Regions from separate parts of the Kitasatospora azatica KCTC 9699 genome, predicted to be linked through region 1. Evidence: riboswitches for the same ligand, from Rfam matches in the RefSeq annotation. Region 1 holds a riboswitch; each other region holds the start of a gene.
What was found. A riboswitch is a leader RNA that binds a small molecule or an ion and turns the genes downstream of it on or off. The one in region 1 is predicted to bind cyclic di-AMP.
Positions count from the first base shown of each region.

Region 2: it holds a riboswitch for cyclic di-AMP, as region 1 does, so the genes downstream of both, BR98_RS31360 (C40 family peptidase) here and BR98_RS35700 (transglycosylase family protein) in region 1, are expected to answer to the same signal.
Region 3: it holds a riboswitch for cyclic di-AMP, as region 1 does, so the genes downstream of both, BR98_RS16180 (M23 family metallopeptidase) here and BR98_RS35700 (transglycosylase family protein) in region 1, are expected to answer to the same signal.
Region 4: it holds a riboswitch for cyclic di-AMP, as region 1 does, so the genes downstream of both, BR98_RS40085 (transglycosylase family protein) here and BR98_RS35700 (transglycosylase family protein) in region 1, are expected to answer to the same signal.

Region 1 is NZ_JQMO01000003.1:5,687,158-5,694,562, forward strand. It holds gene BR98_RS35685 (glycoside hydrolase family 13 protein) at 1-1,093, shown strand, start outside; gene BR98_RS35690 (LacI family DNA-binding transcriptional regulator) at 1,095-2,138, shown strand; gene BR98_RS35695 (permease) at 2,251-2,769, shown strand; gene BR98_RS35700 (transglycosylase family protein) at 2,848-4,080, opposite strand; cyclic di-AMP (ydaO/yuaA leader) riboswitch at 4,088-4,250, opposite strand; gene BR98_RS35705 (hypothetical protein) at 4,795-5,706, opposite strand; gene BR98_RS35710 (DUF397 domain-containing protein) at 6,169-6,405, shown strand; gene BR98_RS35715 (ATP-binding protein) at 6,627-7,193, opposite strand.
Region 2 is NZ_JQMO01000003.1:4,650,212-4,657,616, reverse strand. It holds gene BR98_RS31375 (glycosyltransferase 87 family protein) at 1-750, shown strand, start outside; gene BR98_RS31370 (hypothetical protein) at 782-1,948, opposite strand; gene BR98_RS31365 (C40 family peptidase) at 2,008-3,078, opposite strand; gene BR98_RS31360 (C40 family peptidase) at 3,246-4,382, opposite strand; cyclic di-AMP (ydaO/yuaA leader) riboswitch at 4,387-4,538, opposite strand; gene BR98_RS31355 (C40 family peptidase) at 4,802-5,827, opposite strand; gene BR98_RS31350 (NYN domain-containing protein) at 6,014-7,405, opposite strand, start outside.
Region 3 is NZ_JQMO01000003.1:1,130,849-1,138,253, reverse strand. It holds gene BR98_RS16200 (hypothetical protein) at 243-491, opposite strand; gene BR98_RS16195 (TetR-like C-terminal domain-containing protein) at 568-1,164, opposite strand; gene BR98_RS16190 (alpha/beta fold hydrolase) at 1,164-1,988, opposite strand; gene BR98_RS16185 (YiaA/YiaB family inner membrane protein) at 2,102-2,389, opposite strand; cyclic di-AMP (ydaO/yuaA leader) riboswitch at 2,556-2,721, shown strand; gene BR98_RS16180 (M23 family metallopeptidase) at 2,733-3,560, shown strand; gene BR98_RS16175 (hypothetical protein) at 3,550-4,527, opposite strand; gene BR98_RS16170 (GNAT family N-acetyltransferase) at 4,571-5,137, shown strand; gene BR98_RS16165 (sensor domain-containing protein) at 5,202-5,879, shown strand; gene BR98_RS16160 (hypothetical protein) at 5,977-6,675, shown strand; gene BR98_RS16155 (tyrosine-protein phosphatase) at 6,668-7,330, shown strand; gene BR98_RS16150 (TNT domain-containing protein) at 7,327-7,405, shown strand, end outside.
Region 4 is NZ_JQMO01000002.1:1,060,163-1,067,567, reverse strand. It holds gene BR98_RS05015 (NUDIX domain-containing protein) at 1-185, opposite strand, end outside; gene BR98_RS05010 (YchJ family protein) at 211-642, opposite strand; gene BR98_RS40095 (LysM peptidoglycan-binding domain-containing protein) at 691-891, opposite strand; gene BR98_RS40090 (hypothetical protein) at 1,024-1,395, shown strand; partial or broken gene BR98_RS40085 (transglycosylase family protein) at 1,344-1,634, opposite strand; cyclic di-AMP (ydaO/yuaA leader) riboswitch at 1,637-1,805, opposite strand; gene BR98_RS04995 (APC family permease) at 2,155-3,798, shown strand; gene BR98_RS04990 (SpoIIE family protein phosphatase) at 3,914-6,352, shown strand; gene BR98_RS04985 (glycosyltransferase) at 6,535-7,405, opposite strand, start outside.

The DNA of each region.
Region 1 (7,405 bases):
CGACTTCAACTGGGAGAGCAAGGCGGTCGCCGACGAGTTCCGCTCGATCCTGCGGTTCTGGCTGGACATGGGCGTCGACGGCTTCCGGGTCGACGTCGCGCACGGCCTGGTCAAGGCCCCCGGCCTGCCCGACCTCGGCACCCACAACCAACTGCACCTGCTCGGCAACGACGTGATGCCGTTCTTCGACCAGGACGGCGTGCACGAGATCTACCGCGCCTGGCGCGAGATCCTCGACGAGTACCCGGGCGAGCGGATCGCGGTCGCCGAGGCCTGGACCCCCACCATCGAGCGCACCGCCAACTACGTGCGCCCCGACGAGATGCACCAGGCCTTCAACTTCCAGTACCTGAGCACCTCCTGGGACGCCGCCGAGCTGCGCGCGGTGATCGACACCTCGCTGGCCGCGATGCGCCCGGTCGGCGCCCCCACCACCTGGGTGCTCTCCAACCACGACGTCACCCGGCACGCCACCCGCTTCGCCAACCCGCCCGGCGGCACCCAGATCCGCACCCCCGGCGACCGCGAGCTCGGCCTGCGCCGGGCCCGCGCCGCCACCCTGCTGATGCTCGCGCTGCCCGGCTCGGCCTACGTCTACCAGGGCGAGGAGCTCGGCCTGCCGGACGTCACCGACCTGCCCGACGAGGTCCGCCAGGACCCGTCCTTCTTCCGCGCCAGCGGCCAGGACGGCTTCCGCGACGGCTGCCGGGTGCCGATCCCGTGGTCCGGCACCGCGGCCCCCTACGGCTTCGGCCCGCAGGCCGGCGGCCCCAGCTGGCTGCCGCAGCCCGCCGAGTGGGCCGAGCTCAGCGTCGAGGCGCAGACCGGCGACCCGACCTCCACCCTGGAGCTCTACCGCGGCGCGCTGGCGATCCGCAAGCAGCACCCGGACCTCGGCGCGGGTGCCGACGTCCAGTGGCTGGACACCCCGCCCGGGGTGCTCGCGTTCCGCCGCGATTCCTTCGTCTGCGTCGTCAACACCACTGGCACGGCCGTGGAGTTCGCCGATCCGGGCCGACTGCTGCTGAGCTCCGCAGTGGACGCAGTGCCGGGCTTGATCGCTGCTGACAGCACCAGCTGGTGGGCGGTCTGAGATGGTTGCAATAGGCTCTGGGATCGTGACTACGGCGCGACTTTCGGACATCGCGGCGCAGGCGGGGGTCAGCGAGGCCACCGTCAGCCGCGTCCTCAACGGCAAGGCGGGCGTCTCCGCGACCACCCGTCAGACGGTGCTGGCCGCGCTCGACGTGCTCGGCTACGAGCGGCCGACCCGGTTGCGCCAGCGCAGCGCGGGCCTGATCGGCCTGATCACCCCGGAGCTGAGCAACCCGATCTTCCCCGCGCTGGCCCAGGTCATCGAGCAGGTGCTCAGCCGGCACGGCTACACCCCGGTGCTCTGCACCCAGACCCCGGGCGGCTCCACCGAGGACGAACTGGTCGAGATGCTGGTCGAGCGCGGCGTGGCCGGGATCGTCTTCGTCTCCGGCCTGCACGCCGACTCCACCGCCGACCACGACCGGTACGCCAAGCTGACCGGCCGCCAGGTCCCGTTCGTGCTGATCAACGGGTACAGCGACCGGATCGCCGCACCGTTCATCTCGCCCGACGACCGGGCCGCGATGTGGATGGCGGTCCAGCACCTGGCCGAACTCGGCCACGAGCGGATCGGTCTGGCCGTCGGCCAGCGCCGGTACGTGCCGGTGCTGCGCAAGATCGAGGGCTTCACGGCCGCGATGCGGTCGGTGCTCGGGGTCAGCGCCGAACAGGCCGAGGAGCTGGTGCACCACACCCTGTTCAGCGTGGAGGGCGGGCACTCGGCGGCCGGCGTACTGCTGGACCGCGGCTGCACCGCGATCGTCTGCGGCAGCGACATGATGGCGCTGGGCGCGATCCGCGCGGTGCGCCAGCGCGGTCTGACCGTGCCGGGCGACGTCTCGGTGGTCGGCTTCGACGACTCGCCGCTGATCGCCTTCACCGAGCCGCCGCTGACCACCATCCGCCAGCCGGTGGAGGCGATGGCCACCGCCGCCGTCGACGCCCTGCTCGAGGAGGTCGGCGGCGAGCCCGCCCAGCGCGCCGAGTTCATGTTCCAGCCCGAGCTGGTGATGCGCGGCTCCACCGGCGCCCGGGCGCGGTAGGGCCTGTCCGGCCTGTCCGGTCGATCCTGCCGGATCGGCCGGGCCCCGAGGCCGCTGCGCCGGGCGGCGGCGTCGACAGGCGCCCGGCCGGCCCCGGTGCCAGCATCGGGGCATGGCGCAAACATCCCAGCAGCACGAGCCCAAGCAGCCGGCGCCGGCGGTCCGAGTGGACCGCCGGCGCCGACTGCTGTTCGGCGGCATCGGCCTGGCCGTGCTGGTCGGCCTCGACTTCCTGTACGCCGCGACGGTGCCGCGCTGGTGGTCCCAGCGGGTCGGCGACGCGGTGGACGGCAAACTCTCCAGCGGCCTGCTGCTGGGCCTGCTGACCGGCATCACCTGCACCCTGCTGCCGCTGCTGGTGCTCTGGTTCGGGCTGCGCCGGGGACAGCCCTGGAAGGTCCGCGCGGCCTGGATCACCGGCGCCCTGGTGATCGCCTCACCGAACCTGTGGACGCTCGGCGTGGTGGTCGGCAACGGCAGCGGCGCGCACGCGGGGCAGCGCACCATGGACGTCAACGCCCCCTGGTTCCGCGGCGCCTCGCTGCTCGGGGCGCTGATCGGAGCGGCGGTCTTCGGCGCGCTGCTCCGGTACACCCGCCGACGCCGCGCACCCGGGCCCGCGCCACGCTGAACTCAGGCCCCGTCAGCTCACGGCCGAAGGCCGCTCCCCGGGTACGGGGAGCGGCCTTCAATCGGTCCTGCGGCGGGGTCAGACCCGGCCGGCGAAGTCCGGGGTGTAGTTGGCGATGGTCTCGTACTTCACGCCCGCGCTCGGGTTGGCGGCCTCGACGTACTTGCCGTTACCGATGTACAGGGCGACGTGGTAGACGCCGGAGGCGCTGCCGTTGTTCGACCAGAAGAGCAGGTCGCCGGGCTGAACGTTGCTCAGCGAGACCCGGGTGCTGGCGGCGGCCTGGTCGGCGGCGACGCGCGGGATGGAGACGCCGGCCTTGGCCATCGCGGCCTGGGTCAGGCCGGAGCAGTCCCAGCCGCCGTTACCGGTGCCGCCCCAGATGTAGGCCTGGCCGACCTGGGACTCGGCGAAGGTGATCGCCTTGGCGAAGGCGCCGGTGGCGGTCTGCGCGCTGGCGGTGGTGGCGGTGGTGGTCTGGGCGCTGGTGGTGCGCACGGCCGGGGTGGCCGGGGCGCTGGCGGCGTCGTTGTCCGAGGACTTGTCGCTGCTCTGGGTGGCCGGGGCCGGGGTGACCACGGTCTTGGTGCCCAGGGTGAGGTGCTGACCCGGGTAGATCAGGTTCGGACCCTGGGTCAGGACCGACTTGTTGAGCTCGTAGAGCTTCTGCCAGCCGCCGTCCACGTTGTGGTTCTGGGCGATCTTGGACAGCCAGTCACCGGAGGCCACGGTGTAGCTCTCGTTGACCGTGGTGGTGGTCGGCTGCGGTGCGGCCGCGGTGGCGTCCTGGGAGGCGCCGCGGTGGCCGGAGTGGCTCTGGGCGCTGCCCTGGTCGGCCTTCGGGGTCTGCGCGGCCTTCGGGGTCTGCGCGGGCTGCGGGGTCTGCGCGGGCTGGCTCTTCGCCGCGGCGCTGGTGTCCACGGTCGGGGCCGCGCCACCGCGGGTCAGGCCCGCCTGGATGGAGCAGACCGGCCAGGCGCCGGGGCCCTGGTCGGCGAGCACCTTCTCGGCGGTCGCGATCTGCTGGTCCTTGGTGGCCAGGTCGGCGCGCGGGGCGTACTGGGTGCCGCCGTAGGCCGCCCAGGTGGAGGAGGTGAACTGCAGGCCGCCGTAGAAGCCGTTGCCGGTGTTGATCGACCAGTTGCCGCTGCTCTCGCAGGCGGCGACCTTGTCCCACACCGAGACCGGCGCGGCGGAGGCGGTGGTGGCGGTGACGCACGGCAGGGTCAGGCCCAGGCCGATCAGGCCGGTCGCGGCGATGACGCGCTTGGCGGTGCGGGACGGGCGGTCCGTGGCAGTGGTGGGCAGCATGAAGACGCGTTCCTCTCCTACGCCTACGAGGTGAGCTGTCGGATTCGGGCTGGAGTTGCCCGGCCGTGCTGAGCACGGCTTCACCCCTAGCCCCTGGCGGCCGGTCCGTGGACCGGTGCCGGGGCGGCTTACCTGGTTCCCCCGCTCCTGCCGTGGTGCGTTTTCGCGCTGCCAGCGGTGCCGGTGGCAGGACTCGGCGTCCGGCCCACTGGGTCCGTGTGACCACGAACGGGGAGCACGTTAGACAGAGATAAGTTGAATCCGCAAACAGCTGTGATCGGCGTCACATCGCCTTCACCAGCCCTTCAAGATCGACCGGGGTGGGTATCTGAGGGGGTGTCGGCGCCCGCTGGGCCAAGGGGGCTCGGCGGTGGGGGAGTTGCCGGTCCTTCAGGGTGACGGTTCGTCGGCGGACGGACCTTTCCTGACCCAGCCTCAGCGGTCCGTTCCGACCGCCCGCGACCGGGCCCGAGGTCCCGCAGTTACCGTTTCGAGACCAAAGCCGACTCGCCCTCAGATGTCCGTTTTGCCCGGTCATTGGCGTCCCGTCAGCTCGGGTTGCCCGCCGTCTTCCGTGCTCGGGTCCGCCGCCGGCGTCTCCGGTGCTCCGGTCGGCCGCCGGCGTGTCCCCTGTCCGGAAACGCCGACGGCCCCGCTCCCGCCCTGGCGGGCGGCAACGGGGCCTTGAACTGGTGCGAGGGCTACCGAGAGGTCTCAGGCCTGCTCGGCGGGCTCCTGCGGGTCTTCCTCGACGGGCGCGGGCAGCGCGGCCAGGTACGCCGAGGCGACCAGCTGACCGACCGTGGGGTAGGCGCCCAGCGGCGCGGCGCTCGGGCAGCCGGTCTGCTCGCTCGCGCCGAGCAGCAGGTCGCCCGCCGCCTCCGGACCGATCACCAGCGGAGCCAGTGCCGGGCGCTGCGAGCCGGTGGCCCGCAGGTGCTCGACGGCGCCGGCCACCGAGCCGGGCACGTCCAGCGCGGCCGCCACCACCGGCACCGCCAGGCGGGCCGCGAGCAGCACGCCGGTGATCCCGGCCGCCGCGGCGGCCTCCTCGCCGCCGACGGTGGTCAGCACCACGCCGTCGGCCGAGGTGGCGATGGCGAACAGCCGGGCCCGGTCGGCGCGGGCCAGGCCGGCCTCGGAGAGCCGCACGTGCACCGCCTCGGCCAGCAGCGGGTGCGGACCGAGCACGTCGGTCAGCAGCGCGCCGGTGTCGGCGGCCAGCTGCTGCAGCTGCGGCAGGTACGGGTGCGGGCCGAACAGCAGCGGGACCAGCACCGGCGCGGGCAGCCCGGCCTCGGCGGCCGCGCCCAGCAGCGACTCGACAGTGGGGATGGTCGGCTGCCCGCCGGTCTCGCCCTCGGCGGCCTGGGCGGCTTCGGCGGCCGACGGGCCGGGCAGCCAGCCCGCCGCGGCCTCGATGCCGGGCTGCTCGCCGCGGATCACCGAGAGCAGCTCGTTCACCACCGCGACCGCCTCCGGGGTCGCCTCGGCGGGGACCGCGAGGACGAGCGCCGGCGCGCCGGCCGGCACCTCGGGCCGCTCGGGCCGACGGTGGCGCCCCCGTGCCCGGGAGCCTGGCGTGCGGACGGGCAGTGGTGCGCCCGGGATGGCTGCAGTGCTCATGGCGCAGAATCGTAGGACATGCGCGCGATCATTCCGCATCCGGCTGCCGTTCCGGGGGTCAGCCAGGGGCAAGTCGGGTCAATCGCGGCAAAATCCGGCGCTGCCGTTACTGATGTGACGGAGTGTGAGGATCCGGCTGCGAAGTTGATCACGCTCGATCCGTGTCAACGGTCGAACCGGCCAGGCTCCCCCGGGCGTCTTCCCGACGCGGGGTTACCGATCACCAGCTGAATCACCCTCATATGTCCGCTTCTGCACCGCCATGAGGGCGATTCTGGCAGGTTACCGTCACATCCTGTGCAGGTCCGTGCACGCGCAAAATCACATGCCGATGCACGTGCATTAGCGTTATCATTACGACAAGTAAGGCATTCGCCCTGCCCGTACGAGCCGGAGGCGGCCGGCGGCCGGAGCGGTCGGGCGCCGAGCGGTACGAGCACTCCAGGCTCTTGGGAGATTTCTATGCACCACACGTACAACGGCATGGCGGCGACGGACCTCGATGGCGTGGTCTGGCAGAAGAGTCGGCACAGCAACTCCAAGGGGAACTGCGTGGAGCTCGCCGCCCTCCCGGACGGCGCGGTCGCGATGCGCAACTCGCGGTTCCCGGACGGTCCGGCGCTGATCTACACACGCGACGAGATAGCAGCGCTGCTGCTCGGCGTGAAGGACGGGGAGTTCGACCACCTGGCGGGCTGAAGCGGGGCCCGAGTACCGGGTGGGACGAGGATGCGCCGTCGTGGGAGCCAGTGCCGCGACGGCGTTCGGCATCTCCGGCGGCAACCGCGGGTGTGGCAGTAGCTGGCAGCCGGCCGTCGGCGGTGCTCGGCGACGGGGACGACAGGCGATGGGGACGACATGCGATCGGGACGACGAAACGCCGCGCCAGGGCGCGGCGTTCGGGGCACAGCGGGATCAGGCTAGGCGGAGCGCCGGTGGCGCCCGGCTGACGCACTGTCAACCACCAGCGAGGAGCCGTGATGCGGCACGTCCTCGGCCTGGAACAGGGCCCAGACCACCTTGCCGGCCCCGGAGGCGAGCGGATGCCAGCCCCAGGAGTGGCTGAAGGAGTCCACCAGGTGCAGTCCGCGTCCGGACTCGGCGACGAAGTCGGCCTCCCGGGTGACCGGGCCGATGCTGCTCGGATCGCTGACGGCGCAGACGAGTTGGGGGGCCCGGTGGACCAGGCTGATCCGGATCGGCAGTCGGCTCTCACCGTTGTGGAGCGGTCCGGCCTGGACCGGGAAGGGCTGGCGCCCGGCGGCGCCGGGCAGATCGGCCGCGGTGGGCTGGCCTATCGCGTGGCGCAGCGCATTGGTCACCAACTCCGAGGCCACCAGGGCAACATCGTCGAAGAGGTCACCGAGCCCCCAGCGCTGCAGGGTGGTTCGGGTGAAGTCGCGAGCGGTCTTCACCGCGTCATAGCGGGGAGCGAGCGTACACGTCATGACGTCAGGATCGACGGCCAGGGCCGTACCGGTGCCCATGAAGAGCTCCTCCCATAAGGGGGCGGACACGGCTGGACCCGGCGGGGTCATGCCGGTCACCTCCGACTCGCTCGGCCGCTTCGCCATCGCCTCGACACCGTGCATGGGGTCGACAACGAAGCCTGCGGGACTGTCACAGGGGGTGTGCAACTGCACGTGCACCATCGTGCTCTGCGCTCACGGCAGATGCAAGAGTCGATTCACGTGCAGTC
Region 2 (7,405 bases), 1.0 Mb from region 1:
GCCGGCACCCCGCGCGGACGGCGCACCCGCCGCTCCTGGACGGCCGCGCTGGCCGCGCTCAGCGCGCTGGCCTTCCTGCTGGCCGCCGGGATGAACGGGGCCTTCCAGTTCCTCACCTTCCAGGCGGACCGCGGCATCGAGGTGGAGTCGCTGGGCGCGCTGCCGCTGCACTTCGCCCGGCTGTTCGGCGGCTGGCACGGCCTGGTCTCGATGAACTACGGCTCGGTGGAGCTGCTCGGCCCGTGGGTCACGGTGATCTCCAAGGTCTCGGTGGCCGCCACCGTGGTCGGCTTCGGCTGGCTGCTCTACTGGCGGCTGCGGGCCCGCCGCTGGCAGGCCTCCACCACCTATGACGCGGCGTTGGCCGCCCTGCTCATCTTCACCGTGACCAGCCGGGTGATCAGCCCGCAGTACATGATCTGGCTGGTCGGCCTGGCGGCCGTCTGCCTGACGGTGCGTGGCAGCAGCCAGCGTCCGGTGGCGGTGATGATCCTGATCGCCACCGTGCTGACCACGATCGAGTTCCCGATGATCTTCGGGGAGATCGTCAACAGCCAGCCCTGGGGCGTCGCCGTGCTGAGCGGCCGCAACCTGCTGCTGGCGGCCGCGACCATCGTCTCCTGCCGCCGCCTGTGGCTCTCCACCCGCGGCGAACTGCCCGCCACCACCGTGCTGCTGCCCGCCGAGCCCGAGCGCAAGTACCCGGTCCGCCCCGGCATCGCCTACGAGCAGAGCCTGCTGGACGACTGACGCCCAACCGGCCTGATGCCTGCGGGGGGCGTCACGCCTGCGGCGAGAGCTGACGTTCCGTGTGGGCGATCCAGTCCTTGCTGAACTCCGTCAGCCCGTAGCCCAACCGCTGCCGGAAGACCTGGTCCAGCTGCTGGTCACGCCCGGCACCCGGCCCTGCCGCGCCGACCGCGCGGTAGAGGTCCACCAGCGCCGGCCGGCCGTGCCGCTGGGCGATCAGGTCGCAGGCCAGCCAGGAGAGTTCGTAGGCCTGCGCGATGCCCTCGGCGCCGGCGGTGAAGTCGCTGTCCGCGGGCAGCGCGCCGGGCAGTTTGCCGGCGGCCACGTCCTGGGTCAGCTCGGGGGCGATCTGCCGGGCGGTGCGGCCGGTGTCCAGGTAGCCGGTCCAGTCGGCGACCCCCTCGGAGAGCCAGAGCGGGGTCCACGGGTGGGTGTCCGCCCGGGTCGCCACATGGGTGCTCTCGTGGGTCACCACCACCTGCTTGCCGACGGCGCTGAGCTGCCGGAACGCCTCGGGGTTCACCAGCACCCGGTCCGCGGGGGTGTGCAGCGGCGCGCCGGCGGCCGCGCTGGTGACGGCGGCTATGCCCTGGTAGGTCCCGGGGTCGACGCCGAGCAGCTGGGCGAACTGGTCCTCGCCGGCGGGCAGCTGGAGCAGCAGTCGCTCGGTCCAGCCGCTCCCCCAGACCGCGCTGACCGCCGAGACCGCCCGGTCCCCTGTCGCGGCCAGCGCGGTGAGTTCGTCCTGCGCGGCGGGCCCGAGCACCAGGCAGCGGGCGCCGTGCACCGGCCGCAGCGGCCCCAGGTCCCAGGGCGCGGCGGCGGTGTTCGGTGCGGAGCTCTCGCCGGTCACCGCCCCCTCGGCGAGGGTCAGCCGGCGCTGCAGCACCGCCGGGTACTCGTCGATGCCGCTCAGCCGGTAGTCCAGTTCGGCCAGCACGCTGTCGGCGTCCCAGCTGGTCGCCCGGTAGCCCAGCTCGGCCAGCTCGAGAGGGGCCAGCTCGCCCTCGCGCAGCGCGCCGGCGTGTGCGGCGAGCAGCGCGTCGAGCCGGGCGCTGCCCAGCTTCGCGCTGCCGGCCTGGCCGACCGGTAGGTCGAGCGGCGGCGGCACCCGGGGCAGTGAGAGCTGTGCCAGGGCGCCGCCGACCAGCAGCAGCGCGGCCCGCCGGGACATCCCGCCGCCGCGCTGCTGCGGCATCGCCGTGACGGGACGGGCTCCGGCGGGGCGGGCTCCGGCGTGGGCCGCCTGCTCGCTGCTCAGGGCCGCACCACCGCGGCCACCGGCATCGCCGAGACGTTCTCGTACCGGACCCGGGCACCGGGGTAGGGCGCGTGCACCACGGTGCCGCCGCCCACGTACATGCCGACGTGGTGCATGTCCTTGAAGAAGATCACCAGGTCTCCCGGTCGCGCTTCGGCGAGGCTGATCCGCTGCCCCCCGAACGCCTGCGCCTGCGAGGTGCGCGGCAGGGTCACTCCGGCCTGCCGCCAGCTCCAGTACATCAGACCGGAGCAGTCGAACGCGCCGGGCCCGGTGGATCCGTACACGTACGGGGAGCCGACCTTGCTCAGCGCGGCAGCCAGCGCCACCGCCGCCCGGTCCGAGGAGGGCGGCAGGTTGCCCAGGTCGATCCGGTCGGTGCCACGGGTGGCCCGCTCCTGGGCCTCCTTGGCGTCCTGGGAGACCAGCTGGGCCCGCTCGGTCGCGGTCAGGCTGTTCAGCAGCGCCTGGGCGCTCTTCAGCCGGGCCTGCACCTGCTGCTTGCTCTGCGCCAGCGCGGCCCGCACCGCCTCCAGCTCGACCAGCTTGCCGGAGGCCTCGGCGCGCCGCTGGTCCAGCTTGCGCTGCTGCTGCTGCACCTCGCGCAGCGAGTCGGCGCGCTGCTGCCCGGCCTGGGCCAGGCTGCGGGCCTTCGCCAGGTAGTCCTGCGGGTCGGAGGAGAGCATCAGCTGCACCCCCGGGTCCATCCCGCCGGCCCGGTACTGGGCGGCGGCCACCATGGCCAGGTCGGAGCGCATGGTGTTGAGCGAGTCCTGCGCCACGGCCACCTGCTGCTGCAGGCTGCCGGCCTCGCGCTGCAGCCGTTTGGCGTCCTCCTCGGCCGCGTTGGACTTCTCCGAGGCCTGCTCGGCCTCCGCGTAGAGCTGGTCGACCTGCGCCTTGACCTCGTTCCGGTCCGGCCGTGGTGCCGCCTGCGCGCCCGAGCCGGCCGTTATCGCCAGCGCGGTGGTCGCGGCAGCGGTGACCGCCAGCACTCGGGCGAGCCGCCGCGCGGCGCCCTGCGGGGGAGTACGGCCCGGAGGTACCGGGCGCTGCGGCATCGCCATGGGCTTGACGACTCCAATCGTCCAACTGAGGTCCGAGCGCAGACGTTAGCGAGTCAGGACGGACGAGTCCAAACCCCTACCGATACGAATATTTGATCACCAATCGGACATTTATACGAGAACAGCCCGACTTCCCAAGGGAAGCCGGGCTGTCTGCTGACGTCTCGTCAGGGGCGCACGATCGCCGAGATCGGCATCACCGTGGCGGACTCGTAGCGGACCACCGCGCCGGTGTGCGGGGCGTGGATGACCTGCCCGCCACCGACGTACAGGCCGATGTGGTGCATGTCGCCGAAGAAGACGATCAGGTCGCCGGGCTGGGCGTCGGCGATGTTGGTGCCGATGTTGGTCCCCGCCCCGGCCTGCTCCTGCGAGGTGCGCGGGAGCGAGACCCCGGCCTGCGCGTAGGCCCACTGGGTCAGGCCCGAGCAGTCGAAGGTGGATGGGCCGGCGGCACCGTAGACGTACGGCGAGCCGAGCTTGCTGACGGCGGCGGCTATCGCGGCCTGCGCGTGCGAGCCACCGGTGCTCGGCACGCTGGGGGTGCCGGCCGGCGCGCTCGGCGTGCCCAGGTCGGTGCGGGTGGTGTCGCGCGAGGCGGCGGCGCTCTGGCTGGCGGCGGCCTTGGCGTCCGCAGCGGCCTTGTCGGCGGCGGCCTTGGCATCGGCGGCGGCCTTCGCCTCGGCGGCGGCGATCGCCTGCTTCTGCTGCTCGGTCAGCGTGTTGAGCAGGTCCTGGGCCTTCTTCAGCTTGGCCTGGGCCTCGTCCTTGGTGGCCTTCAGCTGCTGGGTGGAGGCGTCCAGCTCGGTGAGCTTGGCCTGCGCCTCGGCCTTGTCCTGGTCCAGCTTGCGCTGCTGCTGCTGAAGCTGCTTCAGGGTCTCGGCCTGGGTGCTGTTCAGCTCGTTCAGCGAGCCGGCCTGGTTCAGGAACCGGTCGGGGCTGGTGTTGAGCATCAGCTGCACGGTCGGCGAGATGCCGTTGTTCGCGTACTGGTCGGCGGCCACCCCGGCCAGTCCGGACTGCAGGTTGGTCACCTGGTCCTGCTGGCGGGCGACCTGGTCCTGGATGTCGCTGACCTGCTTCTGCAGCGCCTGCTGCTTGACCTGCGCACCCTCGTAGCTCTGGTTGGCAGCCTCGGCCTGGCCGTTCAGGTCGTCGACCTGCGTCTTGACCTGGTCGAGGGTGGGAGTCGGATCGGCGTGCGCACCGGTCTGCGACGAGAGGGCGACGGCGGTCGCGGCAGCGGCGGTCAGGATCGACGCGCGTGTTCGGCCGACGGGCTTGGGACGACGATGGGACGCCACGAATCCTTCTTCCTTCGACCGCCTACCGGGTGAGCTGACGGGTTCGGGCTGGAAGACTGCCCTACGACGCCTCACCGACCGTCAGGTCGACCTGGCGCCGATTCACCCCGGAGGAACGTGTGGTTCCCCGGCTCCGGTCCGCAGCTCCCCCGCAGGGGCTCCCCGTCGGGCAGTCAACTGCCCGTGCCGCTTTCCAGACTCGGCGGTAACCCCCGCTGCCACCCGGGTCGGGTGAACGCCATCGCGGTGGTCCGGTTGACGACCCTAGTAACAGATCCGTGATCTGTTCAAATCTTTGTCGGAAGAATCGTCCAACTTTGACTGTGAGTGATACGCGGGTCACCGGAAGGTGATCATGAAGTGTACGAACAGGTGTCCGGGCTCACATCGAGGCGTGAGAGAACGTCAGGTCCGCCGGATCAGGGCCGGCGGATCGTGTTGATGGACCCGATCGAGGCGGCGTCCGCGATCCGGATCACGTCACCGGTGTGCGGTGCGTGCACGGCCTGGCCGTTGCCGATGTACATCGACACGTGGTGCAGGTCGCCGCCGTAGAAGATCAGGTCGCCCGGCTCGGCCTGGGCCAGGCTCGGCACCCGGGTGCCGACCGAGACCTGCTCGTAGGTGGTGCGCGGCAGCGAGACGCCGGCCTGCCCGTAGGCCCACTGGGTCAGGCCCGAGCAGTCGAAGTAGGTGGCACCGCTGGCGCCCCACTGGTAGGCGTGGCCCAGCTTGCTGAGCGCGGCCTGCACCGCGGCGCCGGCGTAGCCGGAGGCCGGCGGCAGGTTCAGCGGGGCCCGGACGTCGCTGCGCGAGGCACGGTCGGCCGCCCGCAGTGCGGCCTGGTCGGCGGCGCTGAGCGAGGAGAGCAGCTTCTGCGCCGCTGCCAGCTTGGCCTGCACGTCCGCCTTGGCCGCGTTCAGCGCCTGGGTCGAGCGGTCCAGCTCGGCCAGCGTGTCGGCGGCTTCCTTCTTCTCCTGGTCCAGCTTGCGCTGCTCGGACTGGAGCGACTTCAGCGCGTCGGTCTGGGTCGAGGTCGCCACCTGCATGCTGGCGGCCTGGTCCAGGTACTGCTGGGGGTTGGAGTTGAGCATCATCTGCACCGAGGAGTCGATTCCCCCGTTGCGGTACTGGTCGCCCGCCACGGCCGCCAGGCCGGACTGCAGCTCGGTCACCTGCTGCTGGGTGCGGGCCACCTGGTCCTGCAGCTGGGAGGCCTGCTGGCGCAGCTGGTCGCCGCGCTCCTTCTCACCGTTGTACTTCTCGGTGGCGGCTTCCTGCTGGCCGTTCAGGTCGTCGATCTGCGCCTTGACGTCTTCCTTCGACGGCTTGGGGTCGGCCCAGGCTCCGGTCTGTGCGGAGAGGGCGACCGCGGTCGCCGCAGCGGCGGTGAGCACGGACACCCGCGCGCGGCTCGGCTGCTTGGGACGGCGGTGGGACGCCAAGGGACAGCTCCTTCTTCTACCGGGCTCACCCGATCGGGTGAAGTGACCGGAAAAATAGGTTTGACGCCAGACCCTAGTGAACATCACATCTTCGCGCCACTCCCCCGCCGGTGCGAACTACCTTTGGCGCAGCGCCTTTCACCGACTCTTCACCGGGTGAACCCCGGTCAGTACCCGAACGGTACTTCAGGGACGCGACAACCGGTTCAACAGCAGGGTCGACGCCACCGGGCGTGCGCCGACTTTGCGCACGCCGTCGGCGACCTCCCGGTCGGCCGACACCACGACCACCGGGCGGCCCTGCGGCTCGGCCCGGACCAGCTGGCGGATCAGCTCGTCGGCGGTCTGCCCGGTGCGGCTGAACCGCACCCGCACCCCGCGCGGCGGCGCCATGATCACCGGCACGTCCAGGTCCTGGCCGTCGAAGACGCAGGTCACCTCGGCCTGGGTGCGCTGGGCCAGCATGGCCAGACCGCCCAGCAGCCGCAGCCGCTGCTGTTCCAGCGGCAGCGTCGGGTAGCCGGTCTTGGTCACGTTGTAGCCGTCCACCACCAGGTGCACCTGAGGGATCGCCAGCAGCTGGTCCAGCAGCGCCGGGTCGTCCTCCGCCAGGCCGCGCCGGGCCACGTCGTGCGGCGAGGCCGAGCCGGGCACCACGGCGTCCACCAGGTCGGCCGGGTGCAGCTGGGTGACCGGCAGCGCCAGCTCGCGCTGCAGGCCCTGGGCCGACTGCAGCACGGTGTCCAGCAGCAGCCGCAGCCGCATGTCCTCCACGCTGCGCCCCTCGCGGGCGGTGCGCCGGCCGGTCTCCAGCGCGCTCTCCAGCTCGGCCACCCGGTGCTTGAGCCGGCGGTTCTCGCTCTCGGCGGCGCCGCGCTCGGTGGCCGCCGCCGCCTTGGCCTCGGTGAGCTCGCCCTGCAGCTTGCGGCTCTCGGCCTGGGCCCGGCGGGTGTCGCTCTCCAGGCTGCGCAGCTTCTTGCGCAGCGACTCCAACTCCTTGCGGGTGCCCTCCGACTCGGCCCGCTGACGCTCCAGGTCGGTGCGGGCGGCGGCCCGGGTGGTGGCCAGCTCCTCCTGGAGCTTCTCCACCAGCCGGGCGGCCTCCGCGGCGGCGTCCTCGACGCCGGCCCGCTCGGCCTGTTCGCCGGCCTCGGCCACCAACCTGGTCCAGCCGCGCGGGCGCAGCAGGTAGGCGGCGGCCGCCACGTCCAGCGGCTCGGCTGCGCCGGGGACCTGGCCGGCCTCCAGGGCCTTGACCAGGTCCGGCTGGCCCAGGCGCAGCCGGTCCGCTATCCGCAGCCGGAAGACCGGCTCGGCCTCCAGCGCCGCGGCCAGCGCGGTGCCGGCGTACTTGGCGCGGCGGGCCGGGGTGAACTTGGCGTACGGACGCAGGGTGGTCGGCAGCTCGGCGGCCGGCAGCCCGCCGAGCGCGTCGGCGGCCAGGCCGACCACCCGGCGGCGGACGCCCTCGGGGAGCGGACGCTCCAGCTGCTCGGCCGCGCCTTCGTCAGCCGCACCGCCGTCGGGTGCACCATGGCCGGCCGCACCGCTCTGGGGCGCGTCGTTGCCGGACGTCCC
Region 3 (7,405 bases), 4.6 Mb from region 1:
GGGCGAGGGAACATGTCGATGCTCACTTTCAGCCGTGGCCTCTGACCGGACCGCCTGGCCGGACACCCCCCAGTTGCCACCGCCCCCGGAAAGGTTGCCCCGGACCGCGAAGATTTTTTTCCGGGCCGCGCGCGCGGGCTGTGATGGTCGAACCCAGCCCAGGCCGAGGGAGTTGAGGGCGGTGTGAACGGCCCTGAAGGGGTTCGAGGCGCATCTCGAGGGCAATGAGGGGAGTGGTCACCTCACTGCCCGTCGACCTCCCCGTAGCCGGCCTGCGGACGGGCCGGCACGCTCCCCAGCGTCCGCAGCCCCCGCACGATCGCCAGTCCCCGTCGGACCGCTGCCCACCCACGGGGCTGCGGTTCCAGGGGCTCGTACGAGTCGAGCGGCCCGAGCTGCCCGGTGGCCGCGGTGTCGACGGCGGCGGCCTCGGTGGTGGCGCGTTGCCCGGGGATCGCGGCGGTGCGGCGCGCGGTGCTCGGCTGCGTCATGGGGCCCTCCAGCGGATCAGCAGTCCATGGGACTTTAGTCCTATCCGATGGATTAACCATCACACCAGGGGATGAATCACCCTTGAGTGCCCGTGCCCGTGCCCGTGCCCGGCCAGTCCCGCAGGCCGGCGGTCAGCACCGCGATCAGCCGGTCCTGGGTGACCGCCAGCTCCTCGCTGAGCTGGAAGGCGCCGCCGATGGTCAGCGAGGCGAAGCCGTGGGCCAGGGCGCGCACGGTGCGAGCCGCGTGGACGGCCTCGGAGTTCTCGATCCCGTAGCCCTCCAGCACCGAGAAGATCGCCCCGACCAGGGCGGTGCCCGCGCCGATCAGCTGCTCGTCGCCGGCCGAGGGGGCCTGCGGCAGGGCGGCGTAGCGGCGCGGGTACTCGGTGGCGTAGCCGTGGTAGGCCCGCAGCAGTGCCTCCACGGCCGGTTGGCCGTGCAGTCCGGCGATCGCCGCGCGCAGCCGGGCGGCCAGGTCGCCGGTCACCCGGGCCGCGATCAGCCGGCGCAGTCCGGCCAGGCCCCCGGGTACGTGCTTGTAGAGCGAGGGGGCCGCCACCCCGGCCCGCGCGGCCACGGCGGCCAGCGTGAGGGTCTCGGGGCCCTGCTCGTCGATCAGCGCGAGGGCGTGGTCGACCACGGCATCGGGGGTCAGTCCGGCGCGGGGCATCAGGACACCTCGGTGAGGAAGGGGAGCAGGGCGTCGGCGACGGCCTGCGGGAACTGGGCCATCGGGTAGTGGCCGGCGCCGTCGATCATCACCTTGCGGCCGTTCAGCGCCTTGACCTGGCGGTCGGCCACCACCTCCGGCTTCGGGAAGTCGGGGTCCTTGGTGCCCATCAGCACCAGCGCCGGGCACTCGACGCCCTCGGTCCAGCCGATCGGCGAGGAGTTGCCGCGGACGTAGCCCCGGGTGGCCTGCTTGCGGCCGGGGGTGCGCAGCGCGGCCTCCAGGCGGGCGTTGTAGGCGGCGATCTCGGGGGTGACGCCGCCGGGGTAGGCCATCTTGTTCAGGTACCAGCCCCAGACCTTCGGGAAGGCGAGCACCGCCGAGCCCGTCAGCTGGACCAGGCCGCGCATCAGCGCGTTCTGCGGCAGGTTCTCGACGAAGGCGTCGACCAGCACGATCCCGGCGACCTTCTGCGGCGCGGTGGTGGCGGCCTTGACCACGCTGGCGCCGGTGTAGGAGCTGCCGACCAGCACGGCGCGCTCGATGCCCAGCTCGTCCAGCAGGGCCAGGGCGTCGGCGGCGGCGCCGGCCGGGCCGTAGTCGTCCCAGGCGATCGAGGACTCGCCGAAGCCGCGCAGGTCCATGGTGATCACGCGGTGTCCGGCGGCGGTGAGCAGTGGGCGCAGGTGCCGGTAGACGGCGCGGGAGTCGAGCATCCCGGGCAGCAGCACCACGGGGGTGCCTTCGCCTTCGGTGTCGTCGTAGGCGAGGGTGCCGCCGGCGAGCTGCAGGTACCGGGTCTGCGGTGCGGTGGTGGCGTTCACGACGGGCCTCCTGGCCTGACGAGGTGGGTGCCGGCTGCTACCGACACCCACAAAGCTATGGCTAATAGCCATAGCCGTCAACCCCTCCTGGGCACCGCCTCCGGACCGCCGGGTCAGCTCTCGACCCGGAACGGGTCGTGCTCGGCCAGCAGCTTCTCCAGTCGGGCCTGGTCGACCCGGGTGACGATCTCGCCGACCTCCTGCCGGTCACGGATCACCTTGGCGAGGGTGAAGGCGGAGGTGACGGTGTAGAGCAGGCCGAGCGCGAGGAAAGCCCGCATCCAGGCGCTGACCGGCAGATAGGCGATGCCGATGGAAAGGCCACCGGCGGCGAGGGCGAAGGAGAGGATCGCCTGGACGTAGTAGGCGGACGTGGTCCGCGGCTGAACCGAGGAAGTCATGCTTGAAGGATCGCCAACTCCGGTGCCCGTCACATGAGTACGCGTACTCAGTTCGGCACCCAAAGTAAGGGTGTGCCAATCCCCCTGGTATGGCTTGGAATCAGGGGCTCCTGGGATTAACGTTTGATAACGCAGCGCGGTCGGCAACGCCGTACCCGAACGGCACCGTGCGCCGTCGCCTAATCCTGAACCTGTCAAAAATGCGGGCAAGGGAGCCGGGGAACCACCGTTCCTTGGGGTGAATCGGACTGTCTCCCATCAGGGGCCGGTCCGTAGGAGACCTTCCTCTCCGAACCCGTCAGCTAACCCGGTAGGCGCGAGGGAAGGAAAGGAGCGCGCCCCCGTGGCGTTGACGCATACTCCGGCTCTGCTCGATCACGCCGGTGCGCCGGAGGAGACTCCCCGCCACCGGCTGCCCCGCCAGTCGCGCTCCGGTTCCCCGGTACTCGGCGTCACCGCGATGGCCGCCGCACTCGGCGCCACCACCGGCCTGACCGCCACCGCTGCCGCGGCCGCCACCCCGGCGAGCGCCCCGGCGACCGCCGTGATCGCACCCGACGAGAGCCCCGCGGCGAGCGCCGCGGACCCGGGTCTGGCGCTGGCCGCCCGGATCCAGCAGCAGGCCGACCCACGCACCGCCGCCGAGGAGGCCGCCCGCCTGGAGGCCGCGCAGGAGGCCGCCGCCAAGCGCGCCGCGCAGGCCCCGCAGGTCCAGGCCCCCGAGGCGCAGGCACCGCAGGCCCCGACCGAGCCGGCTCCCCCGGTCGAGGCCGCCCCACCGCAGGGTGCGCAGGCCCGGCTCCCCGTCGCCAAGTACACCCTCACCGCGCCAGGCTCCCCCTGGGCGCAGTTGAACACCGGACTGGACTTCGCCGCCCCCGCCGGCACCCCCGTGGTCGCCGTCACCGGCGGCACCGTGAGCTCGGCCGGCTGGTCCGGCAGCTACGGCTACCGGGTGATCCAGACCCTGCCCGACGGCACCGAGCTCTGGTACTGCAACCTCGCCTCGATCACCGTCACCGCCGGCCAGGTGGCCCCCGGCACGGCGCTCGGCAAGGTCGGCGCCACCGGCAGCGGCACCAGCCCGCGCCTGCACCTGGAGGTCCGCCCCGGCGGCGCGGCCCCGGTCGACCCGGTGGCCTGGCTGCAGGCGCAGGGCGTCACTCCGTAGCGTCCCCCGCCGCTCCGGCGGCCTCGTTGGCCTGTCCGGCGGCTTCGTCGCCCGCCTCGGCGGCGGCTTCGTCGGTCGGCCAGTCGGCGATGTCCGGCAGCTCCACCAGCCCGCGCTGGACGATGTACCGGTCGACCTCCGCCGCGCCCGGCTCCGGCGCGAGGTCCTGGTACTCCGTCAGCAGCAGCTCCGGCAGTCCGGGAACCGTCCACTCGCCGAGCAGCCGCAGCGCCTCGGCCTGCACGGCCGCCTCGAAGGCCGGGAAGTCCCCGGACAGTTCGGCCGGCATCGGCAGCCCGAGCGCGTTCAGCCCGGCCAGGTTGCGGTAGCTGCGCTGCATCAGCCGGTTCTCCACCAGCAGCCGGGCGCCGTCGGTGGCCATCCCGATCGAGAGCAGCACGCCCTCGGTCCAGCCCTCGACGCCCTCCGGCTGGTCCAGTTCGGTCAGCGCGGCCAGTGCGATGATCCGCTCCGCCTCGCCGAGCTCGCGGAAACCGGCCAGCCAGGCCCGCACCGCGTCCAGGTCCTCGGTGTCCACCCCGGCCTGCCAGAGCAGCAGCGCGTACAGCCGGGGCCAGGTCAGCAGGTGCGGCTGGCGCAGCAGCCCGGCCAGCAGTTCGCCCTGCCACTCGGCTTCCTCGTGCAGCCGCTGCTGCCGCTTGGCGTTGAGGCGCTTGGCGGCCCGCTGGTGATCGACCAGCAGCCGCACCGCGGCCCCGTAGGCCAGCGGGTCCTGGTCCTGGCGGGGCTGCACGTACAGGTGGATCCGTTCGTAGAGCAGCTCCTGCAGCAGCGCCGAGCTGAGCTCGGGGAAGCCGTCGTGCAACTTGGCGTCACCCAGTTCGAGCAGCGTCAGCACCGCGTTCAGCGGCCCCTGCGGCACCGGGTCCAGCCCCTGCTGCTCGGCCCAACGCAGCAGCTCAGCGGTGTGCGGCCGGGGCGCCAGCCGCAGGTCCTCGTCGTCCATGACCGGTACGGTAACCGCTCCCGGGCCCGTTACCGTACGTGCCATGCACCCCGTCCTGCTCACCGGGCCACGGCTGACGATCCGTGAGTTCCATCATGTGCCGCGCGATATCGACGCGTTGCACGCGATCTTCGGCGATCCCGAGACCGCCCGCTACCTGCCGTTCGAGCCGCGCGACCGGGAGGACTGCGCCGACCAGGTCGCGCTCTACCTGGAGGAGGCCGAGAACGAGCCGCGCACCGTCTACCGGCTGGCCGTCACGCTGACCGAGGAGGGCGAGGACGCCGTCCCGCTCGGCAACGCGGTGCTCGGCGTCGAGGGCGCCGACAGCCAGCGCGCCGCGTTCATCGGGTACGCGCTGCGCCGCGACGCCTGGGGGCTCGGCTACGCCACCGAGATCGCCCGGCTGCTCTGCGGGTTCGGCTTCGGCGAACTCGGCCTGCACCGGCTGGCCGCCCGGCTCGACCCGGCCAACCTGGCCTCCGCCCGGGTGCTGCGCAAGGTCGGTTTCCAGCTGGAGGGCCGGATCCGCGACGACCTGTACCTCCGTGACACCTGGCACGACGCGCTGCAGTACTCGCTGCTCGAACACGAGTGGCAGGGGGGTTAACCCCACCTCCGGTCCGCCGGGCAGCCGGGTACCGGCGCCGGCCGCCGCCGGGCAGATTGGAGGCATGACGACGACTACGCGGTTCGACGAGTACGACACCCCGTCCTTCTGGCGCGCCCCGTGGGCCCGGGAGTCCTACCGGGAGCTCGGCTACGTGGCCGGCTCGCTGGTCACCGCGGTGCTCGGCTTCAGCTGGGCCGTCACCGTCTTCGCGCTCGGCGCCGGCACCCTGGTCACCGTGCTCGGACTGCCGGTGCTGGCGCTGCTGCTGGCCGGTGCCCGCGGCCAGGGCGCGGTGGAGCGCGGCCGGATCGCCCGGCTGCTCGGTCAGCGGCTGGCCGCGCCCGCCCCGGTGGTGCCGCGCCGCCCCGGCTTCTGGGCGCGCGCCAACGCCCAGTTGGCCGACCCGGCGGGGTGGAAGGCGGCGGCGTACCAGGTGGTGATGTTCCCCTGGCACGTCTTCAGCTTCTGCCTGTCCGTCACGCTCTGGGCGTGCAGTCTGTCGATGGCCCTGCTGCCGGCGTACAACTGGGTCTTCCGGCACTACCTCGGCTGGCCCGGCTACCGGGTGCTGGACTACCAGGACAGCCACGGCGTGCGGCACGACTACTACCTGAGCTCGTTCTGGCAGGTGGCCGGCACCTCGCTGGCGGGCATCCTGCTGATCTTCCTGACCGTCCGGATCACCCACGGCCTGACCAGCGTCTCCCGGGCCGCCGCCCGCGCCATGCTCGCGGGCTGAACGGCCGTCAGCGGCGACCGGGCGCCCCGCTCCGCTGCGGCGACGGGGCGTCCCGCTCCGGATGCGGAGCGGGCGCCCGCGTGTTCGGCTGGGCTGCGTGCTGATCACCTCCCGCCCGCTGGACGAGTACTGCGCCTTCTTCGGCCTCACCCGGGCCCGGCTGCGCGCGCTGCCCGGCCCGGTGCTCGACTGCCCCGGCGGCGCCGCCGCGCTGGTGGCCGAGGCCAGGGAGCTCGGCTGCCGGGTGGTGGCCGCCGACCCCGCCTATGCGCGGCCCGCCGCCGAACTCCTGGCCGAGGCCGAGCGGGCCCGCCGCACCATGGCCCGCGCGATGCCCGCCGCGCCGCACCGCTACCTGGCGCCGCGGCACCTCCCGTACGAGAAGTACCTGCGCAGCTGGGACCGGGCCCGCCGGCTCTTCGCGGCCGACCGGGCCACGAACCCCGGCAGCTACCTGGCCGCGGCGCTGCCCGCCCTGCCGTTCGCGGACGGGACCTTCGCGCTGACGCTCAGTTCGTACCTGCTCTTCGCCTACCCCGAGCTGTTCGGGCCACCGGCGCAGCTGGCCGCCCTGCTCGAACTGGTCCGGGTCACCGCGCCCGGCGGCGAGGTGCTGGTCCACCCGCTGCACGACGGCGCGGCCCGCCGCAGCCCGCACCTGCCGCAGCTGCGGGCCGCACTCGGCCGCCACGGGGTGCGCAGCGAGCTGCGCGGCCACCGCGCCCCGGGCGACGGCCGACGCCGATATGTCCTCGCGCTGACCCGGCACCGCCGGTACCGTCCGGCGCATGACTGATCCTCAGATACCGGGCCTGCGCAACCTGCGCGAGGTCTGCCCCGGCCGGCTCTACCGCTCCGCCACGCTCAACGAGCTGACCCCCGAGGGTGCCCACGGGCTGGCCAAACTCGGGCTGCGCACCGTCATCGACCTGCGCGACCCCGCCGAGCTCGACCACTGGCCGGACCGGCTGCACGACCTGGACGTGGAGCTGACCAACCTCCCGTTCCTGCCGCAGGACGGCGAGGACCGCACCGGCACGCCGCTCGTCGAGCTCTACCCGCTGATGGCCGACACCGCCGGGCCGGTGCTGGTCGCCCTGCTGCGCAGGCTGCTCGCGCCGGGTGCGCTGCCCGCGCTGCTGCACTGCGCGGTCGGCAAGGACCGGACCGGGATCGCGGTGGCGGTGCTGCTGGACCTGCTCGGTGCCTCGGACGAGCAGATCATCGCCGACTACCTGCGCTCCAACGAGGGGCTCGGCCTGCAGGACGGGCCGGTGGAGTACCTGGACGCGGACGGGAACGTGCGGCTCAGCAACCCGGCGACGCCCGAGCTGCTCACCGGGGTGCTGGAGCGGATCCGGCAGCGGCACGGGAGCATCGAAGCGTATCTGATCGGACATGGCCTGAATCCCGGCGAAGCAACTGCCCTGCGCGCTACCCTGCGTGAGTGATCGTCACTTTCCAGCGCACCAGCGTCCTGGCCGCCACGGCCCTCCTCGCGTTCGCCGTCGCCCCCGTGGCGCACG
Region 4 (7,405 bases), on a different contig from region 1:
TGGACGGCGCCGAAGAGGATTCCGTGCGGCAGGGTGCGCAGGTAGTCGGCCAACGGCAGCTCGGCCAACGGCAGCTCGGCCAACGGCAGCTCGGCCAACGAAAGCTCGGCCAACGGGAGTTCGGTCGGTGGGGCGGCGGGCTGGAGTTCGGCCGGCAGGACGGCGGGCGGGTGGACGTCGGTCATCGGACTCCTCGGGGCGGTGCGGGGCTCAGTCCGCCTCGACCTCGCCGTCCAGGTACACCCAGGCACCCTCGTGGCGGACGAAACGGCTGTTCTCGCGCATCGTCCCCGAGCTGCGGCCCTCACGGTAGTAGGCGCGGAACTCGACGGTGCCCGAGGTGTGGAACGGGCCGCCGTCCGTGCCCCCGAGGATCTCCAGGCGCTCCCAGCGCAGCTCCGGCGCGAGATCCAGCGCGCTCGGCCGGGTGTCCGGGTGCCAGCTGCTCAGCAGGTAGCCGACGTCCTGGACGACGAAGGCCGAGTAGCGCGAGCGCATCAGCTGCTCGGCGGTGCTCGCCTGGGCGAGACCGCGGTGCAGTCGGCCGCAGCAGTCGTCGTAGCTCGCCGGCAGGCCGCACGGGCAGTCGCTCGTGCGGGTGGCGGCGGGCTTCTTGGCGGGGCGGGTGGTTCGTCGGGACATGGCCCTATTCTGACGGGCCGATTCCGACGGACGCCGGGGCGCCCCGGCTCAGGGGAGCTGGAGCTGCTGGCCGGGGAAGATCAGGTCGGGGTTGCCGCCGACCACGCCGAGGTTGTCCTGGTAGAGCTGGGTCCAGCCGTCGAGGTGGTGGCTGGTGGCGATGCCGTAGAGGGTGTCGCCGCTCTGCACGGTGTAGGGGCCGCCGACGGGGGCGGGCTGCGAGCCGGGCTGCGGTGCGGGCGCGGGCATCGGGGCGGGCTGGGGCTGAGCGGGCACGGAACCGGGCGCCGGTGTGCCGGGCTGCGGCTGCGCCGGAGTGGTCGGCGTAGCGCTGGGCGTGGTGGGGGCTGGCGCGGGGGGCTGGTCCGCCGGGGAGTGCTGGTGGCGGGCGTGCCGGGAGCGGAGGACGCGGGCGCCGGAGTGGCCGTGGTCGCCGGTGCGCTCGGCGTGCCGGCGGTCGGGGCGGTGGGCGTCGGCGGGGTGGCCGGCGGCGCGTCGGTGGGGGCGGTCGGCGTCGACGGCCCGGACGTCGGCTTGTCGGGCTTGTCGGACTTATCCGGCTTGCCGGGCGTGGTCGACGTCGGCGCGCTTGGCGCCGGTGTCGGCGTGGTGGTCGCCTGGGCCAGTCCGGACACCGACTCGCAGCCCGGCCAGGCGCTCGGCCCGCGGTCGGCGAGCAGCTTCTCCGCGATGGCTATCTGCTGGTCCCTGGTGGCGTGCGAGGGATCGGCGGCGTACTCGTCGCCGCCGTAGGCGACCCAGTCCCGCGCGGTCAGGTGCAGCCCGCCGTAGAAGCCGTTGCCGGTGTTGGCGACCCAGTTGCCCGCGGTCTCGCACTGGGCGACCGCGTCCCAGGTGGTGCTCGGCGTGGCGTGGGCGCCGGTCGCGGTCAGCAGCGGCAGGGCCAGGCCCGCGCCCGCCACGGTGGCGGCGGCCACGGCGCGGTCGGTCTGGGTCGGGCGGCGGTGGCGGCCGGAACCGGAAAACACCATGGAACGTCCCTCTCCGCACGCCTGCGAGGTGAGCTGTCGGGTTCGGACCGGGAGGTTGGCCCGGCCACCCGCGCGGATCGGATCCGGCGGGCGGCTTCACCCCAAGCCGTGGGAGACGGCACTGAACCTGGGTCCCCCGCCCCTGCCCAGAGGTGTCGTCGTGGTCCCGGAAAGCGCGGTGGGCAGGACTCGGCGTACCGCGTTCGGGTGCCCGCTGTGGCGGGTTGCAGGGAGACTAGACGGATCATCACCTCGATAACAACCCCGCATCGCACACGTCACGCCAGAATCACAGAAGCCTCGCTGGTCCTACGACTACGGACTGATTGGGACACGGTCGGGAGTCGGCCGGGAGTCGGCGGGGAGCCGACGGGGAGCCGACGGGGAGTCGACGGGGAGTCGGACTATTGCGCCGGACGGCTGATCACGGGTGACCGCCACCGGCGCGCGGCGTGCGCGGGCCGCGTGAGCTGAGGCAGCGTCGGACAAGCCCTGTTCGTTCATGAGAGAGGCCGCAGCCATGGCGTCACCCGCTGCCGGGACCCAACGCAGCTCCCCGAAGCACGCGCTGCGGCGGGAGGTCGGCCTGGTCGGTCTGCTGTTCGCCTCGGTCGGCGCGATCATCGGCTCCGGCTGGCTCTTCGGCGCCGAGAAGGCCGCCAAGGCGGCCGGCCCGGCGGCCCTGCTCTCCTGGGGCATCGGCACGGTCGCCATCGTGCTGCTCGCCCTGGTGCACGCCGAGCTGGGCGGCCTCTTCCCGGTGGCCGGCGGCACCGCCCGCTACCCGCACTACGCCTTCGGCGGCTTCGCGGGGATGTCCTTCGGCTGGTTCACCTGGCTGCAGGCCGCCACCATCGCGCCCATCGAGGTGCAGGCGATGATCGGCTATGCCCAGCACTGGACCTGGGCCGACGGGCTGCTCCACGCCAAGGACCAGACGCTGACCGCCTCCGGCTTCGTCGTCGCGGCCGCGCTGCTGGCGGTCTTCGTGGCGATCAACTTCTTCGGAGTCAGGTGGCTGGCGCGCACCAACAACGCGGCCACCTGGTGGAAGATCGCGGTCCCGGTGCTGACCATCCTGGTCTTCGGCATCAAGGAGTTCCACGGGTCCAACTTCAGCAGCCAGGGCTTCGCGCCGTTCGGCGCCCGCGGCGTGCTCGCGGCGATCAGCACCAGCGGGGTGATCTTCGCGCTGCTCGGCTTCGAGCAGGCCATCCAGTGGGCCGGGGAGAGCACCCACCCGCGCCGGGACATCCCGCGTGCGGTGCTCGGCTCGGTGCTGATCGGCAGCCTGATCTACATCCTGCTGCAGGTGGTGTTCATCGGCGCACTGCCGGCCAACACCTTCTCCGGCGGCTGGGACCAGCTGACGTACACCGGAATCAGCGGCCCCTTCGCCGGCCTCGCCACGCTGATCGGCCTGGGCTGGCTGGCCTCGGTGCTCTACATCGACGCGATCATCTCGCCTGCGGGCACCGGCCTGATCTACGTCACCTCCAGCTCGCGGATCACCTACGGGCTGAGCCGCAACGGCTACGCACCCGAGTCGATGCAGGCCACCGACCGGCGTGCGGTGCCCTGGCTCGGCCTGCTGATCGCCTGGGTGGCCGGGGTGCTCTGCTTCCTGCCGTTCCCCAGCTGGCAGAAGCTGGTCAGCTTCATCACCTCCGCCGTGGTGCTGATGTACGCGGGCGCGCCGCTCGCCTTCGGCGTCCTGCGCAAGCGCTTCCCGGCCATGGAGCGCTCCTACCACCTGCCGGCCGGTCAGATCATCTCGCCGATCGCCTTCGTGGTGGCCAACCTGGTGATCTACTGGGCCGGCTGGGACACCCTGTGGCGGCTCGGCGCCTCGATCCTGATCGGCTACCTGCTGCTCGGCTCCTACGCCGCCTACGCCAGGTCCAAGGGGCTGCCCCGGGCGCCCCGGATGGACTTCCGGGCCGGGCAGTGGCTGCCGGTCTACCTGGCCGGAATGGGCGTCCTCTCCTGGCAGGGCCAGTTCGGCGAGGGCGCGACCGGGAACCTGCCGCTCTGGTGGGACATCGCGGTGATCGCCGGCTTCTCGCTGGCCGTCTACTACTGGGCGCTGGCCGTCTCGCTGCCCGCCGCCGAGATCGAGCGCAACATCGCGGACGTCGAGCTGCTGGACGCGGGCGGTCACTGAGAGCGATCGGGCCGGTCGAAGGATCAGGTCGGCCGAACTTCGCCCCCTCCCGGAGCGCCGCACCGCCGACGGCGGCCGCCCGGTACAGGATGAGGACAGGGCATGACCGGGCGAGGTGGACGATTTGGACGACTCCCGCTTCCCGTTCCTCGACGGCGTGGCAGGGGTGCTGGTCGATGGCGGCGGCAGGATCCTGGACTGCACGGCCGCAGCCGAGCAGCTGCTCGCCCTCCCCGCGAGCACGCTGCGCGGTCGGCGGGTGCGCGAGCTGCTGATCGAGCCGACCGAGGGCGGCGTCGACGGCGAGGGTGAACCCGGTCTCGGTTGGGCCGGCCGGGCCACCGTGCGCACCGGCGGCGACAGCCCGCTCGACCTGGAGGTCAGAATCCTCACGCTTCGCGGCGCGGCCCCCGGCAACCGGCACGCCGCCCGCTTCGTGGTGCTCGGCGCACCAGCCGACACCGCCGACCGCTGGCGCCAGGACGAGGCCTTCACCCGGGAGCTCTTCCTGCAGGACCGGATCGGCCTGGCGGTCTTCGACGAGCAGCTGCGGATCGTCCGCACCAACACCCACCTGCTGCCCTACTCGGGCGTGCCGAGCTCGCTGCCGGGCGGCCGGCTCGGCGACTTCCTCCAGCCGCAGGACGCCGAGGCCCTGGAGTCCCACCTGCGCGAGGTGCTGCGGACCGGCCGCCCGCTGGTGCTGGCCGAGGAGCTGGCCCGCACCCTGGTCGACCCGCGCAGCGGCCGGATGATGGCGCTCTCCGCCTTCCGACTGCAGGCCGCCGACGGCACGGTGATCGGCGCGACGGTGCTGTTCACCGACATCACCGAGCAGTACCGGGCCCGCCGCCGGCTGGCCCTGCTGCACGAGGTCACCGCCGCCGCCGGCCACACCCTCTCGATCACCGAGAACGCCCAGCACCTGGCGGACGCGCTGGCCGACGGCTTCGCCGACGTGGCCGTGGTGGAGATCGCCGCCGCCGTCTTCACCGGTGCCGAGCCGGTTCCGGACGCCGACGGCCGCCTGCTGCTGCGCCGCACCGCCGTCGCCGGCCCGCCCGAGGCGGTGCCCGCCCCCGGGGACCCGGTGCTGGTCGGCCCGGCCGGCGACACCGGACCCGAGGACCCGGCCGAGGCTTGGACGATCACCGTCCCGCTGAACGCCCGCGGTCTGCTGCTCGGCCGGATCACCGCCCGCCGCGACCGCTGGAAGGACACCTACGAGGAGGAGGACCGGGCGCTGATGCGCGAGATCGGCGCCCGCGCCGCGCTCGGACTGGACAACGCCCGCCGCTACGCCCGCGAGCACCGGGCCGCGATCGGCCTGCAGCGCAGTCTGCTGCCGCCGGCCGTGCGCTCGGTCGCCGCCGTCTCCACTGCCAGCGTCTACCTGCCCACCGACACCGTCGGCGGGGTCGGCGGCGACTGGTTCGACGTCATCCCGCTCTCCTCGGCCCGGGTGGCGTTGGTGGTCGGCGATGTCACCGGCCACGGGCTGCACGCCTCCGCGACCATGGGACGGCTGCGCACCGCCGTACGCACCCTGGCCGACCTGGACCTGGAGCCAGACGAACTGCTGGTGCACCTGGACGACCTGGTGGCGCAGCTGCTGGTGGAGTCGGCGCTGGTCGCGGACATCGACCTGGACGCGGAGTTCGGCGCCGGCAGTGCCTCGGTCGCGGCCTCCGAGTACGCGTCGAAGGCGCGGCCGGCCCGACCGGGCCGTCCCGAGCCGAGCACCTTCGGCGGCACCTGCCTGTACGCCGTCTACGATCCGGTCGCCCGGGTCTGCACGGTGGCCAGCGCCGGACATCCACCGCCCGCCGTCGCCTACCCCGACGGCACCGCCGACTTCCTGCCGGTCGCACCCGGGCCGCCGCTCGGCGTCGGCGGCCTGCCGTTCGAGTCGGTCCGGGTCGAGCTGCCCGAGGGCAGCGTGCTCGCCCTGTACACCGACGGGCTGATCGAGCGCGGTGAGGGCGACATCGACGCGGGGATGGCCGAACTGCTGCGCCGGCTGGCCCTGGTGAGCGCCGGGCAGGGATCGCTGCGGGCGGCCGGGCAGCAGTTGGTGGCCGACCTGCCGCCGACCCGGCTGCAGGACGACGTGACGCTGCTGCTGGCCCGCACCAAGACGGTGCCGGCCGCCGACACCGCCGTCTGGTCGGTCGAACCGGACCCGGCCGCGGTGGCCAAGGTGCGCGAGGACGCCACCGCGCAGCTCGCCGCCTGGGGCTTGGCCGAGCTGGCCTTCACCACCGAACTGGTGCTGAGCGAGCTGGTCACCAACGCGATCCGGTACGCCGGTGGCCCGGTGACGGTGCGACTGATCCGGGCCGACGCGCTGACCTGCGAGGTGTCCGACGGCAGCAGCACCCAGCCGCGGATGCGCCGGGCGCGGTTGACCGATGAGGGCGGGCGCGGGCTCTACCTGGTGGCGCAGCTGACCAGTCGCTGGGGGAGCCGGTACACGGTGTCGGGGAAGACCATCTGGACCGAGCAGGAGCTGCCGCCGGAGCCGGGCGGCGCCGGACACGACAGTCCCCGGTAGGTCACGACCTCGGTTTCGTGCATCCTGGCCGTCGCGCGGGACTGCACTATCGAGTGGACCTGCCGGGGGCCTAGCCAGGCCCACGACAAGGGAGTCGCTCGGACGGCCGTGGACGTCTCCATCGGCGGTGCGGCTCTCTCCTGTGTCTGGTGTATGACCAGTGTAGACCCCAATCGGCGGATTTAGCCGATCTGTTCCACCGCGCGCAGCACGCCCGCCGCGCCGTCCTCGCAGGCGATCCGGTCGGCCACCGCGCGGGCCCGGTCCCGGTAGCCGGGCTCGCGCACCGCGTGGCGCAGGGCGGCTGCCAGGCGCTCGGCGGTCAGTGTGCGCAGCGGCACCGGACCGGGGGTGACGCCGAGTGCGGTCAGCCGGGCCGACCAGAACGGCGCGTCCAGCTGGGCCGGGACCGGCACCACCGGGATGCCGGCCCGCAGGCCCGCCGCGGTGGTGCCCGCGCCGGCGTGGTGGACCACGGCGGCCAGCTGCGGGAAGAGCCAGTCGTGCGGCAGCTCGTCCATCATCAGCACGTCGTCCGCTGCCCCGCCACCGGTGACCTGCAGACCGGTCCAGCCCGTCTGCACGATGGCCCGCACCCGGGCCGCCCGGAGCGCGGAGCCGACGGTGGCGCCGAGCCGCTCGGCGTCGGCGACCAGGCTGCCGAACCCCACCAGGACCGGGGGCGGGCCGGCCTGCAGGAAGTCGGTCAGCTGCGGCGGCGGCTGCCAGTCGAGGGTCGGCGCGGGCCACCAGTAGCCGGTCACGGTCAGGTCGGGGTGCCAGTCGGCCGGGCGCGGCAGCACGGTGGGGGAGAAGCCGTGCAGGGTGCGCAGCGCGGGTGACCGGCGGTGGCGCGGCAGGCCGAGCCGGCGGCGCAGCTGGTGGACGGCGGGGGCGAAGAGGCGGTCCAGCGCGGCCTGCGCGGCGTGCCCCGCGAGCCGGTTGCCGAGCCGCCCGAGCGAGCGCGGACCGGCCACCACGGGCGGGAACTCGCCGGAGGGCGCGAGGGGTTGGAGGAAGACGCCGAGACAGGGCAGGCCCAGCGCCTCGGCC